3 regions of the Ruegeria meonggei genome follow, and region 3 is predicted to be linked to each of the others. Evidence: riboswitches for the same ligand, from Rfam matches in the RefSeq annotation. Region 3 holds a riboswitch; each other region holds the start of a gene.
What was found. Region 3 has a riboswitch for cobalamin ahead of SJY13_RS11090 (DUF1636 family protein). Riboswitches for the same ligand answer to the same signal wherever they lie in the genome.
Positions count from the first base shown of each region.

Region 1: linked by a shared signal. The riboswitch ahead of SJY13_RS01010 (DUF1636 family protein) and the one ahead of SJY13_RS11090 (DUF1636 family protein) in region 3 are both predicted to bind cobalamin.
Region 2: linked by a shared signal. The riboswitch ahead of SJY13_RS00940 (CbtB domain-containing protein) and the one ahead of SJY13_RS11090 (DUF1636 family protein) in region 3 are both predicted to bind cobalamin.

Region 1 is NZ_JAXHBT010000001.1:200,984-205,794, forward strand. Features, by position in the region: gene cobN (cobaltochelatase subunit CobN) at 1-1,418, opposite strand, end outside; gene cobW (cobalamin biosynthesis protein CobW) at 1,421-2,476, opposite strand; gene SJY13_RS01010 (DUF1636 family protein) at 2,473-2,853, opposite strand; cobalamin riboswitch at 2,948-3,157, opposite strand; gene SJY13_RS01015 (hypothetical protein) at 3,766-4,050, opposite strand; gene SJY13_RS01020 (hypothetical protein) at 4,717-4,811, shown strand, end outside.
Region 2 is NZ_JAXHBT010000001.1:186,418-191,228, reverse strand. Features, by position in the region: gene cobA (uroporphyrinogen-III C-methyltransferase) at 1-509, shown strand, start outside; gene cobF (precorrin-6A synthase (deacetylating)) at 502-1,245, shown strand; cobalamin riboswitch at 1,289-1,495, shown strand; gene SJY13_RS00940 (CbtB domain-containing protein) at 1,532-1,702, shown strand; gene SJY13_RS00935 (CbtA family protein) at 1,707-2,405, shown strand; gene SJY13_RS00930 (hypothetical protein) at 2,467-2,961, shown strand; gene SJY13_RS00925 (DUF1636 family protein) at 2,958-3,410, opposite strand; gene SJY13_RS00920 (DUF302 domain-containing protein) at 3,444-3,902, shown strand; gene SJY13_RS00915 (thiamine pyrophosphate-binding protein) at 3,982-4,811, shown strand, end outside.
Region 3 is NZ_JAXHBT010000001.1:2,273,202-2,278,012, reverse strand. Features, by position in the region: gene SJY13_RS11100 (4-aminobutyrate--2-oxoglutarate transaminase) at 1-564, shown strand, start outside; gene SJY13_RS11095 (NAD-dependent succinate-semialdehyde dehydrogenase) at 561-2,006, shown strand; cobalamin riboswitch at 2,315-2,521, shown strand; gene SJY13_RS11090 (DUF1636 family protein) at 2,624-2,980, shown strand; gene SJY13_RS11085 (ABC transporter ATP-binding protein) at 2,953-3,762, shown strand; gene SJY13_RS11080 (ABC transporter substrate-binding protein) at 3,781-4,728, shown strand; gene SJY13_RS11075 (FecCD family ABC transporter permease) at 4,730-4,811, shown strand, end outside.

The DNA of each region.
Region 1 (4,811 bases), 2.1 Mb from region 3:
GCGCCACCCGCGAAGGCTGGGTCGTTCTCGGGCCTGCCCCAGACGGTTTGCAGATCTGCGCGCAGGGATTCCGGAACGTCTGCCAGCGCCGACAGATAGTCCTTTAGGGGCCAGGTTAGCCGGGCGCCCAGCAGCGTGTCAGTTATTGGTTCGGCGGGCGCGGTCTTATAGCCTTCGGTTTGCAGATCGGACAGCATCGCCTCGGCTGACGCCAGCGCATCCAGGCCGACCGCATGGGCCATTTGCCAATTCTTGCCCGGATATGTGGATAAGATCAGCGCCGGGATCTGATCTGCCTTTGGCTTGTTTTTCAGGTTCAGCCAGCCGCTTACCCGGTCGATGATCGCCTCGATCCGTTCCTGCTCGGCCCGGTGGGCAAAGCGGGAATACTCCAGATATGGGTCGCGTTTGCCCGGTTCTTTGAACGAGGCGATACCCGCCGAAATCCTCCCGTCCACTTCGGGCAGCACCACGTGCATGGCGAGATCGGCAGGGGACAGGCCCCGTTCCGCCTCGGCCCAGGCCTTACGGCGTGCCGTGGATAGCGCGACCTGGAACACAGGGACATTGGCGGCGTCCAGAGGAGAGGTGCCCGACGCGCCTTTGCCCGAGAACGAGGTGGCGTTGATGATCGCCGAAGGGGCCAGCGCGACGATTTGTTCGCGCAGCCACGCAGCGGCGTTAGGCGCTTTCAGCGAAGGCGCGAATACCCCGACCGCGTCAAACCCACGGGTACGCAAGCTGTGGATCAGCGCTGCGATTGGCGCGGTATCCGCCGAAGTCAGGTAGGCCCGGTAGAACGTCACAACAATGCGTTTCGCGTCTCCGGTAAAGGCTTTGTCGACCGGGATGACCCCACGATCCGGGCACCATGCACCGCATTCGGGGATTGTTTTGGCCCCCATGACCGGTCCGGCATAAAGCCCAGCCCCCAGAGCCATCTGTGCCAGAGCAGCCTGAGCTGCTACTTCGCCGCCGGTGTCACACAAATGCGCCAGACGCCGCAGGGTCGAGACGGGCAGGGTGGAATACTCGTCCAGCCGTGTGTCTTCACGCCCGTCGGCGGGCAGGACAGCCAAGGCGATGCCTTTGCTCTGCGCCAGCGCCAGCGCCTGCTGCAACCCGTAAGCCCAGTAGGGCACGCCGCCGATCAGACGGATCAGGATGCCTTTGGCGCCCTCCAGCGTCTGTTCGACATAGGTGTCGACGGACAGCGGATGTTTCAGCGCGGTCAGATTGGCCAGCCGCATCGTCGGCATCCGTCCCTCGGACCCACCACCGCGATGCCAGCCTGCCGCGAAAGCGCCTAGGTCGCTGTCCGAGAACGACAACACCACCAGTTCCGCTGGGCTCTGGCCCAGATCGGTTGGGGTCTCGGTCTCTTCTAACCCGTGGCTTTCGCGGAAGACGACGTGCATTTCTATTCGGCGGCCTCTGCTACACCCACGAGGATATCGCGGATTGCGGCCTCTTTGATGTCGTCATGTTCGGCAATGACAACCAGCCGCGAACGGCGCTCTTCACCCGCTTCCCACGGGCGGTCGTACTGATGACGCACACGGGCACCAACGGCCTGCACCAACAGGCGCATCGGCTTGCCCTGAATGGCGGCATAGCCTTTGACCCGCAGGATGTTCAACTCATTGGCCAGACGTTCGATCCGGGCGACCAGCTCGGCTGGATCAACCTGTTCCGGCAATTCGACAATGATGCTTTCGAAATCATCATGCTCGTGATCGTGATGGCCGTCGTGATGGCTGGGACGTGCGTCCATGTCATCTTCGGCAGCGGATTCCAGCCCCAGAACCACACGTACGTCCACTGCGCCTTCGGCGACTTCGACCACGGGCAGGGAGCGCGGAGCCTCTGCCGCAATGATCGCTTTGGCCTTCGCCACACCCTCTGGACCGGCCAGATCGGGCTTGGTCAGCAGAATGATGTCAGCGCAAGAGATTTGATCCTCGAACACCTCGGACAAAGGCGTTTCATGGTCGATCGAATCGTCGGCCAGGCGCTGGGCGTCAACTGCCGCGACATTGGGTGCAAAGCGGCCAGCGGCGACTGCTTCGGCATCGGCCAGCGCGATCACGCCATCAACAGTGATTTTTGAGCGGATATCAGGCCAGTCAAACGCTTTCAGCAATGGTTTGGGCAAGGCAAGACCCGAGGTTTCGATCAGGATGTGATCGGGGCGCGGCTCCAGTGCCATCAGCGCCTCGATGGTAGGGATGAAGTCATCAGCCACGGTGCAGCAGATACAGCCATTGGCCAGCTCCATGATGTTTTCCGCCGGGCAGTCGGGGATGGCACAGGATTTCAGGATGTCGCCATCGACCCCAACGTCACCGAACTCATTAACCACAATGGCCAGCCGCTTGCCCTTTGGGTTTTGCATCAGGTGGCGGACAAGTGTGGTTTTTCCTGCGCCCAGAAAACCGGTGATCACGGTGACGGGAAGTTTCTCAAGAGTACTCATTTCAGGGCTCCAATCGGGGGAATACGGGCCGCACAGTTTTTGCGGAAATGTTCAGGGCGCTCGCGCCATTTCACCAAACCGTCTTCGGCAGCCAAGTATTTGGTTGCACCATCGACAATCGTTTCGACGTGCTCGGTTTCGGTCAGGTTTTCGTAGACAAAGGTCCAGCGTGTTGGCCCACCGCGCAGGACGATGGAACAACCCTGATCGCAATTCGAAAGGCACTCGACCGGCTTCAGGGTCACGCCATCGGGCAGGTTCGCTTGTTCCAGTGCTTTGTGCAGCAAGGCGCCGGGTCGCTGCGCGTCGTCCTCGACAGGCAGTCCGCGACGACACGTGGTGCAGACCAGCAATTCAACTGGTGTGGTCTCGGTCATGTCTCTCATCCCCCCAATTCCTCTTTGTGGGGGACGGGGTTTCATGCGGGCCACGCGTTTGCACATGGACCCGACACCGGAACACCCCGTCCGGTTTCATCTTCGGGTGTTGGCAGGTCTCCCGGCTTGCGGATGTCAGAGGCGGTCCTCTGGCAGATGTCCCGCCTTCCCGGCCTGTCAGGCCAGTGGCTTTGGGCACCCTCTCCGGTCACGGTCGCGGGGGCGGCTGCGTTTGACGGTTGTCCCGCTGACGCATTCCCTTTTCATCCATCGCAAGATGGACACCAACGCAAGGGACATGCGGCACGGGTAGGGGGCTTGTCAAGCATGAGAGATGGGTAGATTTCTGCGAGGTCAGAAAAGCGACCAGCAAAGGTCAACCAGCGGCATTTGTTGCCAGCCACACAGTGTTTTCAAGTAAATTTTGAAGCGAGGTTCATCGGAAACCACCGTGTTTCCTTCAGTTGTCCATCGGCAGCGACTATTTGTCTTTTCGTTAAGAGTTGCCGACGAGCTTTGTTTCGCGCTGGATAGCACTTTCTGGCATGCTCACCTCAGCTCGTTCGTGGTCTGAACCAGTATTCCTGAAAGCGCCTCAGGCGGAGGTATCCACCTACACAGAGCTTTTCCTGTTTTAGCCCGCTTTTGCTCATCAAAGAGAGGGGCAGGCCAGCAAATGTACAAAATTCCGTGCCCCACTTTGTGTCTTTCCCGACCACCACAGAGCCAAGTCCGTGATTTGGGAGGAAATGGAGGCGAGTACCGGACCCGCTACCATTTTTCTAAGCCATTGAATTGCCCAGTTTATCGGGGTGAGGGTTGGCTTGTGTGTCTCACTTTGTGTCGCAAAACGTGCAAGTCAGTGCGAATGTTGTCAATAGCCAACCCTCAATCCCGGCATTCCGGTAAACTTTACCACATAACATCAATCACGCGGCCATCGCTATGCTGGCATACTCCCACGCCGCCCATAGACGTAAAGCCAGAACTGTCCGCGTAGTTCATATCGCATCGCATAGTTGAGCCCTTGTCTCCAAACATCACAGCGACGAGGTTGCCCGTTGTTGTTGACGTGAAGACGGGGACTGTTGTCCCATTGGCAAAGCCGACCCCTGTACCGCTGCTTGCATTTGCGTAAACGGCCTGCCCCTTGAAGTGTTCACCATCAAGGGTTGTTTCATAGTAGTCGCGATCCATACCTTGCTCATATTGGAATTGAACACGGGTACCCTCGCCACGCACAACTCCCTGCATCGTTCCCCCACATGCTATGAGCGTTGTAAGTGAGCAAATTGCTGCGATCTTAGATAAGTACTTCATAGTGCTGCCTGTTTCGATGGATAGTGTGTGTGTTCTTACACATTGGCCCCAAGGTATCAAAGTTGTACTTTGGATACTGCATCAATGTGTGCAAAGCAGGGCTGGCCACTTGAAATAGGTAGGTCTAAGAAGACACGGAATACCCGTGAAAAGTGTGAAGGGGTACGGGGTAAGTGCATCCGAAAACGATAATAGATAGGCACGCGCAAAAATTCGTCGGAATTTTCTGATGAACCTAGACCAAAAGCTCTTAAAGCACATACTTCATGCCATTGAAGCGGCTGAGCCTAACAAATTACAAAACGTGCACGAAAGTTCAAAATAGTCGTGAGAAAGAGAAGTCTGGTACCGACGCTAGCGTTGTACTTGGGATTGTCGTGTACAGTACCAACAACAGGCCAAGCGGAAGACCTTTTGCAATCAGGTATTGAGAGAACCCAAAGTGGATTAGACCAGTTGGTCGGCGATGGCACTTTCGGTAGCGGTGACGAAGATATTTGCCTCAGTATATTGAGTAACTCAGCCTATCAGAGGCAAGAAGTCATGTTAGGCGCTGTCAAGGGCGAACTAAGCGACGTGATGGCGCGTATGCGGGTAGGCAATTTAACGGCTGCGGCTATCGAAGACAGAATGCTGTA
Region 2 (4,811 bases), 2.1 Mb from region 3:
TGGACTATGCCAAAACCGGCGCCCGCGTGGTTCGGTTGAAGTCCGGCGATGGCGGGTTGTTCGGGCGGCTGGAGGAAGAGCTGACGGCGCTGCGCGCGGCCGAGATCGACTATGAGATCATACCCGGCATCCCTTCGGCTGTGGCAGCGGCTGCAGCGGCGGGCATTCCACTGACCCGACGGTTGACAGCCCGGCGGGTTCAGTTTGTGACCGGCCATGACGTCAGCGGCAAACTGCCCGAAGACCTGAACCTGCCCGCTTTGGCCGATCCTGATGCCACAACAGTTGTATTCATGGGCAAGCGGACTTTTCCTTTGCTGGTGAAAGCGCTGCATGCGCATGGCTTGCCCTTGGATACTCCGGCAATGATGGCTGAATCCGTTTCGACCCCGGATCAGAAACTGCACCGTGCAACCGTTAGTGCGTTGTCCGCACAATTGGAGACCGAGATCGGCACTGCCCCGGCGCTGATCCTTTATGGCCCGCTGGCTGAGGTCGGCAATGTTTGACCTGACCATGATCGGCATTGGCACCGGCAACCCCGACCATTTGACCTATCAGGGGGCGCGGGCCATTCGGACCGCGGACCTGATCCTGATCCCTCGAAAAGGCGAGAACAAAGCCGATCTTGTCGGGCTGCGGGAGGAGATTATCACTCAGGTCACCGACACGCCGCCACAGATTGCCTATTTTGACATACCCAAGCGGCGCGCCGACGACGGGTATCTGCGCGGGGTGGACGACTGGCACGACGCGATTGCCCTGCGCTGGCAGAAAGCGATCTCGGCCCATCCGCAAGCGCGCAATGTGGCCCTGTTGATCTGGGGCGATCCGTCTTTGTACGACAGTTCGTTGCGAATCGCCGCACGGCTAACCCCCAAACCGCAGACGCAGGTGATTCCCGGCATCACCGCCCTACAGGCACTGACGGCAGCACATGCGATTCCGATTAATGATCTGGGCGCGCCCTATGTCGTGACAACCGGACGGCGCATTCGGGATGAGGGCTGGCCACCAGATGCCACAACAGTAGCGGTGATGCTGGATGGAGAATGCGCTTTTCAAAACCTTGAAATGCAGGATTATGACATCTGGTGGGGCGCTTACGTGGGCATGAAAGAGGAACTGCTGATCAGCGGACCCTTGGCCGACGTGGCCGTGCAGATTCTGGAAACGCGGGCGCGGGCGCGTACGGATCATGGCTGGATCATGGATATCTATTTGCTGAAAAAGCGCGTGATCTGACCTGAAAGGTCGCAAATGACGATTGCGCCCTTGCAGGCATAGCGGCTAAATGGAGACGTCTGGTCCCGCCGGAGACATCCGGATGCTAAGAGGGAATTTGGTGCGACTGCCCGTTCAGTCAAGTCCAGAGCCGCCCCCGCGACTGTAAGCGGAGAGCTCCTGTTCAACCAGCCACTCCTGTTTTCAGGGGGAAGGCGAACAGAGGCATCGACCCGCAAGCCAGGAGACCTGCCAGGCGTAAATCGTAACACCAGCCGTCGGGTGCGACGGCAGAGGAGAACTAGTAATGGCAACACAAACAAAAACAGCATCCGCCGCGCGCACAGGCTTTTTTCCGGTCATGTTCGCAGTGGTTTTGGGTCTGGGCCTTATCACGCTGACGGGTCACGTTCAGGCCGCAGCGCTGCATGACGCCGCACATGACGTGCGTCACGCAACCGGCTTCCCCTGCCACTAAGACCATGTTCAGTCGTATTCTGACCAGCGCGTTGTTCGCTGGTGCTGCAGCGGGGCTGATTGCCGCCTTGCTGCAGTTGGTCTTTGTGCAACCTGTCTTACTGCACGCGGAACTATATGAATCCGGAGAGCTGGTGCATTTCGGAGCAGAGGCGGTGTCCGCCCATCCCGAACTGCCGGGCATGTTCTCAGAATTGACCCGCGACGCGCTGAGCGTCATCTTTACCATGTTGACTTATACCGGTTACGCGCTGGTGATGGTTGCGCTGATGTCGGTGGCTGAAGGACAAGGTCACACGATCGATGGCCGCACCGGTGTATTGTGGGGCCTGGCGGGATTTGTCGCGTTCCATCTGGCACCCGGCTTCACCTTGGCACCCGAAGTGCCGGGCGTTGCCGCGGCTGACGTCTATGCCCGACAGGTCTGGTGGTTTGCCACTGTTGCGGCGGCGCTTGTGGCGCTGTGGCTGATTGCCTTTGGCAGCAATCTGATCAGCTATGTGATCGCAGCTGCCCTGCTGATGGCCCCGCACCTGATCGGCGCGCCCGAGCCGGACGTATTCACCGGCCCGGTCCCGACCGAAATCGGCGCCCTGTTTGCGGCCCGCGCCTTTGGCATTGGCTTGGTTGCCTGGGTTCTGGTTGGCGCTTTTGCCGGGTATTTCTGGCAAAGCGAAGGCAAGCGCGCTGCGGCGACGGCCTGATTTAGAAATACGCGCGCCGGGCATTCCCCGGCGCGTTTCTTTTTGTTTTCAAGGAAATAAAATGGCACGCTCACTTGCCCTTTTTGCCATCGGACTGGTGTTCGGCGGCGGGGCCGGATTTGTTCTGGCCGCCGCCAATGGCGTAACTTTTGATGGCCACGACCATGGCGACCCGGCCCACCACGGCGGCGTACAGGCCGAAGCGATGGCACATGACCACTCGACCCCTGTGAACCTGCCTGCAGGTGCGGATGCGCCCAGCGTTGCGATTGCAGTGATTCCAGATCCTATGGCCGGTTGGAACCTGCACGTGATGCCGCAGAATTTCCGGTTCGCTCCGGAAAGCGCGTCGGCGGCAGATAAAGACGGCGAAGGTCATGCGCACGTCTACATCAACGGTGAAAAACTTGGCCGACTTTACGGCAACTGGATGCATATTCCAGCCTTACCCAAAGGCGCGGTCGAGGTCGAAGTTTCATTGAACGCCAACAGTCACAGCCCGTTGACCGTCGACAACGTGCCTGTCCGCGCGGTGGTCACCGTTCAGGTCGACTAAAGCGCTGGAATTCGCGTACGCAAACACATCCGAAGCCGCCCGCAAGGCCGGGCGTCTTCGATCCAGCCCTTGGGGCTGTCCAGATAGGTCTGACAGGTCTTGGCGATGTCCCCGGCGTCTGCAACCACATTGATCCCGGAAAACACATACGACGCACACCCCGCACTTTGCAGCGCCAGTGCGGTCGGTTCGGCGCAACTGCTGAAACAGGCATGTGTGGCAAACTCAACCCGTTCCTCAAGCCCGGCTTGGGTGAGTGCGGTTTGCACAACCAGTGCCTCGGCTGCGAGGTCACGCGCACCCGCGCAACTGCTGCAGATCAATAGGCGTAACTTGTCCACAAACGGCCTCATATCCTGACGTCCGCAGGTTTCTGCGGCTTTATGACGGTCGGCGCAATCCTGAATACGCACGTGTTTGTGAGTGCGCCGTGCCTCGTTTTCTGCCATCAATTGGTCCGACATAAAACAGGAGACACCACCATGCGCGCCTTGTGGGCTATGCTCTGCTTTCTGGCCCTGCCCCTATGGGCGGACGAGCCGCTGTCGGGATGGGCGGTCTACTCTACGGACAAAAGCTATGACCAGCTTGTCGCGGACACCAAAGCGGCCGTAAAGGAAAACGGTCTGATTGTGGTCACGCAGGCTGGCCCCACCAAAGCTGCCGCCGCGCGGGGCATCACCATTCCAGGCAATCTGGTGATCGGGGTCTTTAACAACGATTTTGCTGTGCGCGTGCTGGAAACCTCGGTCGATGCGATGATCGAAGCGCCGATCCGGTTTTACGTGACCGAAAATGATGACGGCAGCGCCACGCTGTCTTACAAAAGCCCCAGCTTTGTCTTTGCACCCTATGTGTACGAGGGCGGAGAGCCGCTGACCGATATTGCCGCGGAACTTGACACAAAGTTCCAGACAGTGGCGGAATCCGCAGTCAAATAGTCACACTGACGTGAACCAGCTTGCCTCTGGCCGCGTCCTCCGCAATCTCCTGTACAACAAAAACTTCGGAGCATACCTGATGCAGGACCTGTCCCCCCGCGCGGCTGACCTCTTGGCCCAACGATTTTATGAGGCTGGGTGCCGCCACGCCTTTGGCATGCCAGGGGGCGAGGTGCTAACCTTGGTTGATGCGCTGGAACAGGCCGGTATCACCTTTCATCTGACCAAACACGAGAACGCAGCCGGATTCATGGCCGAAGCCGTTCATCACCGCGACGGCGCGCCTGCGATTCTGGTTGCCACGCTGGGCCCCGGCGCGATGAACGGCATCAACGTGGTCGCCAACGCGTTTCAGGACCGGGTTCCGATGATCGTGCTGACTGGCTGTGTAGATGCGGATGAGGCGTTGACCTATACCCATCAGGTCATGGATCACGCGCAAGTTTACCAATCAATCACCAAGGGGACATTCACCCTGACTGCGCAGGGTGCAGACATTATTGCCGACAAAGCCGTGTCGCTGGCCAACCAGCCCCGCCCCGGTCCCGTGCATATCGATGTGCCGATCTCGGTTGCGGATACGCGCGTTTCTGGCGTCAAACGTCGTCGTCGTGCCAAGATCGCCGCCGTGGCACCCGAAGGCAATTGCGTGGAAAAGGCCCGCCGTTGGGTGGCCGAGGCGGAACGTCCCATCGCCATTGTCGGTCTGGATGTCCTGTATGACAACTCGCGCAATGTGGTGCAGGCGTTTCTGGAACATTTCAACATACCGTTTGTCACCACCTACAAGGCAAAGGGTGTCGTCCCCGAGGGTCACCCCTTGTGCCTGGGTGGCGCGGGCCTGTCACCACTGGCCGACAAGCATCTGGTACCGCTGGTCGAGCAGGCAGATCTGGTGGTGTGTCTGGG
Region 3 (4,811 bases):
CAAACCGGTTTTGCCCGCACGGGCAGCATGTTTGCTATGTCCCGGTATGACGTTGCCGCGGATCTGACCACTATGGCCAAAGGTCTGGCTGGCGGCCTGCCACTGGCGGCGGTGACCGGTAAGGCAGAGATCATGGATGCGGCTAATCCCGGCGGCCTTGGCGGCACTTATGGTGGAAACCCACTGGGCGTTGCAGCGGCACACGCGGTGCTGGATGTGATCGAAGAGGAAGACCTTTGCGCACGGGCAAATGAGTTGGGTTCACGTCTCAAACAGCGCTTGCAGGCGATCCGCGCCGATGTGCCGGAAATCGCAGATATCCGTGGCCCCGGTTTTATGATTGCTTGCGAATTCAACACGGCTGATGGCTCTGCGCCCAACGCGGATTTTGCAAATGCGGTGCGGGCCGAAGCGTTGACGCGCAACCTGATCCTGCTGACTTGTGGCACCTATGGCAATGTGGTCCGCTTTCTGGCGCCGATCACCGTTCAGGACGCAATCTTTGCCGAAGCCCTGGATATCCTCGAAGCCTCAATCAATGCAGTGAAAGGGGCAAAGGCATGAACCTGAAGGATAAGTCCCTGCTGGAATCCCGCGCCTTTATCAACGGCGCTTGGCGCGGGGCCGCCACTACATTTGATGTCACCAATCCGGCCACCGGTGAGGTGATCGCACAGGTGGCCGATTGCGCGGTGGAAGATGTCAAACGGGCCATTGATGCAGCCCATGCGGCGCAAAAGGCCTGGGCTGCGAAAACCGGCAAAGAGCGCGCCGCCATCCTACGCAGGTGGTTTGATCTGATGATGGCGGCACAGGATGATCTGGGTATGATCCTTTGCGCAGAAATGGGCAAGCCGCTGGCCGAAGCCAAGGGCGAGATTGTCTATGGCGCGTCCTTCATCGAATGGTTTGCAGAAGAGGCCAAGCGCGTCTACGGCGACACCATTCCGGGCCATCAGCCTGACAAGCGTATCGTTGTGCTGAAACAGCCTGTCGGCGTGGTCGGTGCAATCACGCCCTGGAATTTTCCCAATGCGATGATTGCGCGCAAGGTCGCACCGGCGCTGGCGGCTGGTTGTTCCTTTGTGGCGCGCCCGGCCGAGCTGACGCCGCTGTCTGCCCTCGCCATGGCAGTGTTGGCCGAGCGTGCTGGCATGCCCGCTGGCGTTTTCAACGTGGTGCCCAATTCGCGCGCTGCCGAAATCGGTCAAGAGATGTGTGCCAACCCGAAAGTCGCCAAGATCACTTTTACCGGTTCCACCCGCGTAGGGCAGATTCTGATGCGACAGGGGGCTGACACGATCAAAAAAATGTCGCTGGAGCTTGGAGGTAATGCTCCTTTCATCGTCTTTGACGACGCTGATCTGGATGCGGCAGTCGAAGGCGCCATGATCGCCAAATTTCGGAACAATGGCCAGACCTGCGTATGCGCCAACCGCATCTATGTGCAGGACGGTGTCTATGACGCCTTTACCGACAAATTATCCGCCGCCATCAAGGGTTTGAAGTCGGGCAATGGCATGGACAAAGGCGTGACCAGCGGCCCGCTGATCAACGAGGCTGCTGTTTCCAAAGTGCAGGAGCATCTGTCAGACGCTCTGAGCAAGGGCGCGCGCGTTATTACCGGCGGAAACAGGCTTGAAGGTACATTCTTTGAGCCTACTTTGCTGGCCGATGTGCCCGCCAGCGCCAAAGTTTCGCGCGAAGAAACCTTTGGCCCTATCGCCCCTCTGATCCGGTTCGAGACCGAAGACGAGGTGATCGCGCTGGCCAATGACACTGAGTTCGGTCTGGCGGGGTACTTCTATGCCAATGACCTGTCCCGGGTCTGGCGTGTCGCCGAGGCAATCGAGACCGGCATGGTCGGAATCAATACCGGCATGATTTCAACCGAGGTCGCACCATTTGGTGGCGTCAAGCAATCCGGGCTTGGCCGCGAAGGATCAAAGTTCGGAATGGATGATTACCTCGAGCTGAAATACCTCTGCATCGGGGGGATCAGGTGATCATGCGGACCGACCCAGCTTAAAAAGTCTGAACGCCCCTTTGGTGAAGTAGCCCGCCTTTGTTGTCAGGAATGCGGAGGATTTGGGTCGGCTATAAAGAGACCAGGGTCAGAAAAGGCGATCGTGAAATTGCAAGAGGTTGAAGGTCAGATGGGCCTGGCCGCTTCGGATTGATGCGACCAGACGGATCGGGATGAAGGGGCCTATCTGTTACCGCCGGTCGCGTTTTTCCATGCCATCAACCCGCGCCGATCAGGAACGGTATTTCCTCATACTTCGTTTCTGTATTGACGCATTCGTCTTTCTCGGGCACTCAATCTTCAGATGGTTCCCGATGGTGCGCCCAAGGGATGAAAAGGGAATACGGTGCGGTTCGCCAATTGGCGCCAAATCCGTGACTGCCCCCGCAACTGTAAGCGGCAAGCGACGCCAAACAGCCACTGGCCCCAGTGCCGGGAAGGATGGCCAAGCGACGACCCGCAAGTCAGGAGACCTGCCATCATTTGTTTAACCAACCCGGGGCGGGGCGTCCTGGAAGGAGGCATTGATGGCACGTCTGACGCGTGTTTGCACGACTGGCACCGACTGTCTGCTCTTGAACCTGATCGGGGCGGGCAATGCCAGACACATCTGACCATTTCCTTCTGATCTGTTCGACCTGCACAGGCGCGTTGACCAATGACGATCTGCGCGGTGCGCTGACAGGCAAGCTGCCCGGTGGGTTCGCCATCCGGACTGTCGCCTGCATGGCCGGCTGTGATCGGCCAACAACCGTGGGTTTCCAGGCTGTTGGCAAAGCCCAGTACTTGTTCGGCGACATACAGACCACGCAGGACATGGATGCGTTGGCCGCATTTGCGCTCCAATATAGCAACAGCGCCGATGGATGGACCAATGCCACGGACCGACCGCGCGGGCTGATGACGAAAACTCTGTCCCGAATGCCATGCCTGGGCTCAGAGGTGCCGTCATGACGGGTTCGGCGTTTTTGACAGCGCGTAATTTGGAGTATTATGCGTTGAACGGTGATGTCCTGCTGCAGGGGGTATCCTTCGGGTTGGAGGACGGGGCGATATTGGCGATTGCCGGGCCGAACGGGGCCGGAAAAACAACGCTATTGAACCTTCTGTGTGGGGCGAATGAACTGGCGCTGGGCGATGTTTTGATCAAGGGCCGCAGCCTTCGCCAGATGACCGCGAAAGAGCGTGCCCGGATGATTGCCGTTGTCAGCCAACAAGAGCTTCCGGATGGCCGTCTTCGATTGCGCGATTACGTCGCGCTGGGACAGATCCCCATCCGCGCTGACCGCGCCGCCGAGGATCACGCGCGGGACTTGGGTCGAATTCTAAAACTTACTAATCTTAGCGCCCTGGCCGACAAACGGATGGCGGTGCTTTCGGGGGGCGAACGGCAGCGCGCGCATATCGCCCGGGCTTTGGCGCAGAACCCGTCGCTTTTGTTTCTGGACGAGCCGACCAACCACCTCGACCCGGACGCCAAGGGGCGAATGCTGTCCTTGGTCGCCGATCTGGGCATCACTGTTGTAATGATCGTCCACGATCTGGTGATGATCCCCGAATTCGCCACCCATGTGGCGTTGATGAAATCCACACGGCTGACCGGATTTGGTCCCGTGTCCGAAGTGCTGACCCCCGAGCGGGTCCGCGACACATTTGGCGTCGACTACCTGTGCTTTCAGCACGACGGGCGGGTTGTCCCGGCGCTTGATATCCGAAGAACCCCTGTTTCACATTAACTGAAGGAGATTTCCCAAATGAAACACATCTGGTCCGTGGCGCTGGTCGCAGCCATGGCGACCGGTGCTGCCGCGCATGAGGTCACAGTTGACAATTGCGGCGAGCCGCTGGTGTTCGAAACTCAGCCCGAGCGGCTGGTCGTGCATGACATGAACATGACCGACATGGCCTTTGCTTTGGGCCTGCAGGACAAAATCGTCGGTCTTACCGGCATCACCGGCTGGTACAAGACCAGCCCGGAATTCGACACTCTGCGTGGTGATATTCCCGAGCTTGCGCCGAAGTACCCGACGGTCGAAAACCTTGTGGCGGTTGAAGCGGATCTGTTCTTTGCTGGCTGGTATTATGGCATGAAGCCGGGTGGCGATGTGACCCCTGATACGCTGGAACCGTTTGGCATTAAGACGATGATCCTGACGGAAAGCTGCGTTCACCTGGATAAAACCCGCCCCGAGGCCAGCATGGATTTGTTGTTCGGCGATGTCCTGCGCCTAGGTAAAGTCATGCATGTCGAGGACAAGGCAGAGGCGCTTGTAGACGGCTGGAAACAAGAACTGTCCGCAATTCAGGCGCAGACCGCCGACCTGTTCAAGCCACGGGTGTTCTTGCTGGATGGTCCGGCTGACGCGCCTTTTACGGCAGGCAAGTTTGCCATTCCCGACGCGATGATTGCCGCGGCTGGTGGTGAGAATGTCACCCATGACATGGACACAAGCTGGGGCCGTTCGTCCTGGGAGGCCATCGCGGCGGCGAACCCGGAATTCCTTGTGTTGCTGGACTACCAGACCGGAAATGGGGCAGCGGATACCTTTAAGTTCTTGCAAGAGCATCCGGTGATGTCACAAACGGATGCCGTGAAAAACGAGCGTTGGATCGGTCTGCGCTACGAAGAGCTGACCCCCGGACCTGCAAATATCAAGGCAATCGCGAAAATGGCGAATGCCATGCACCCGGACCTGAACTGATATGGGCCGATTGGGCCTGACATTCTTGCTGGGGGCGGCTGTCATCGCCGCCCTTTTGCTGGTTTCGATCGTCTACGGAACCA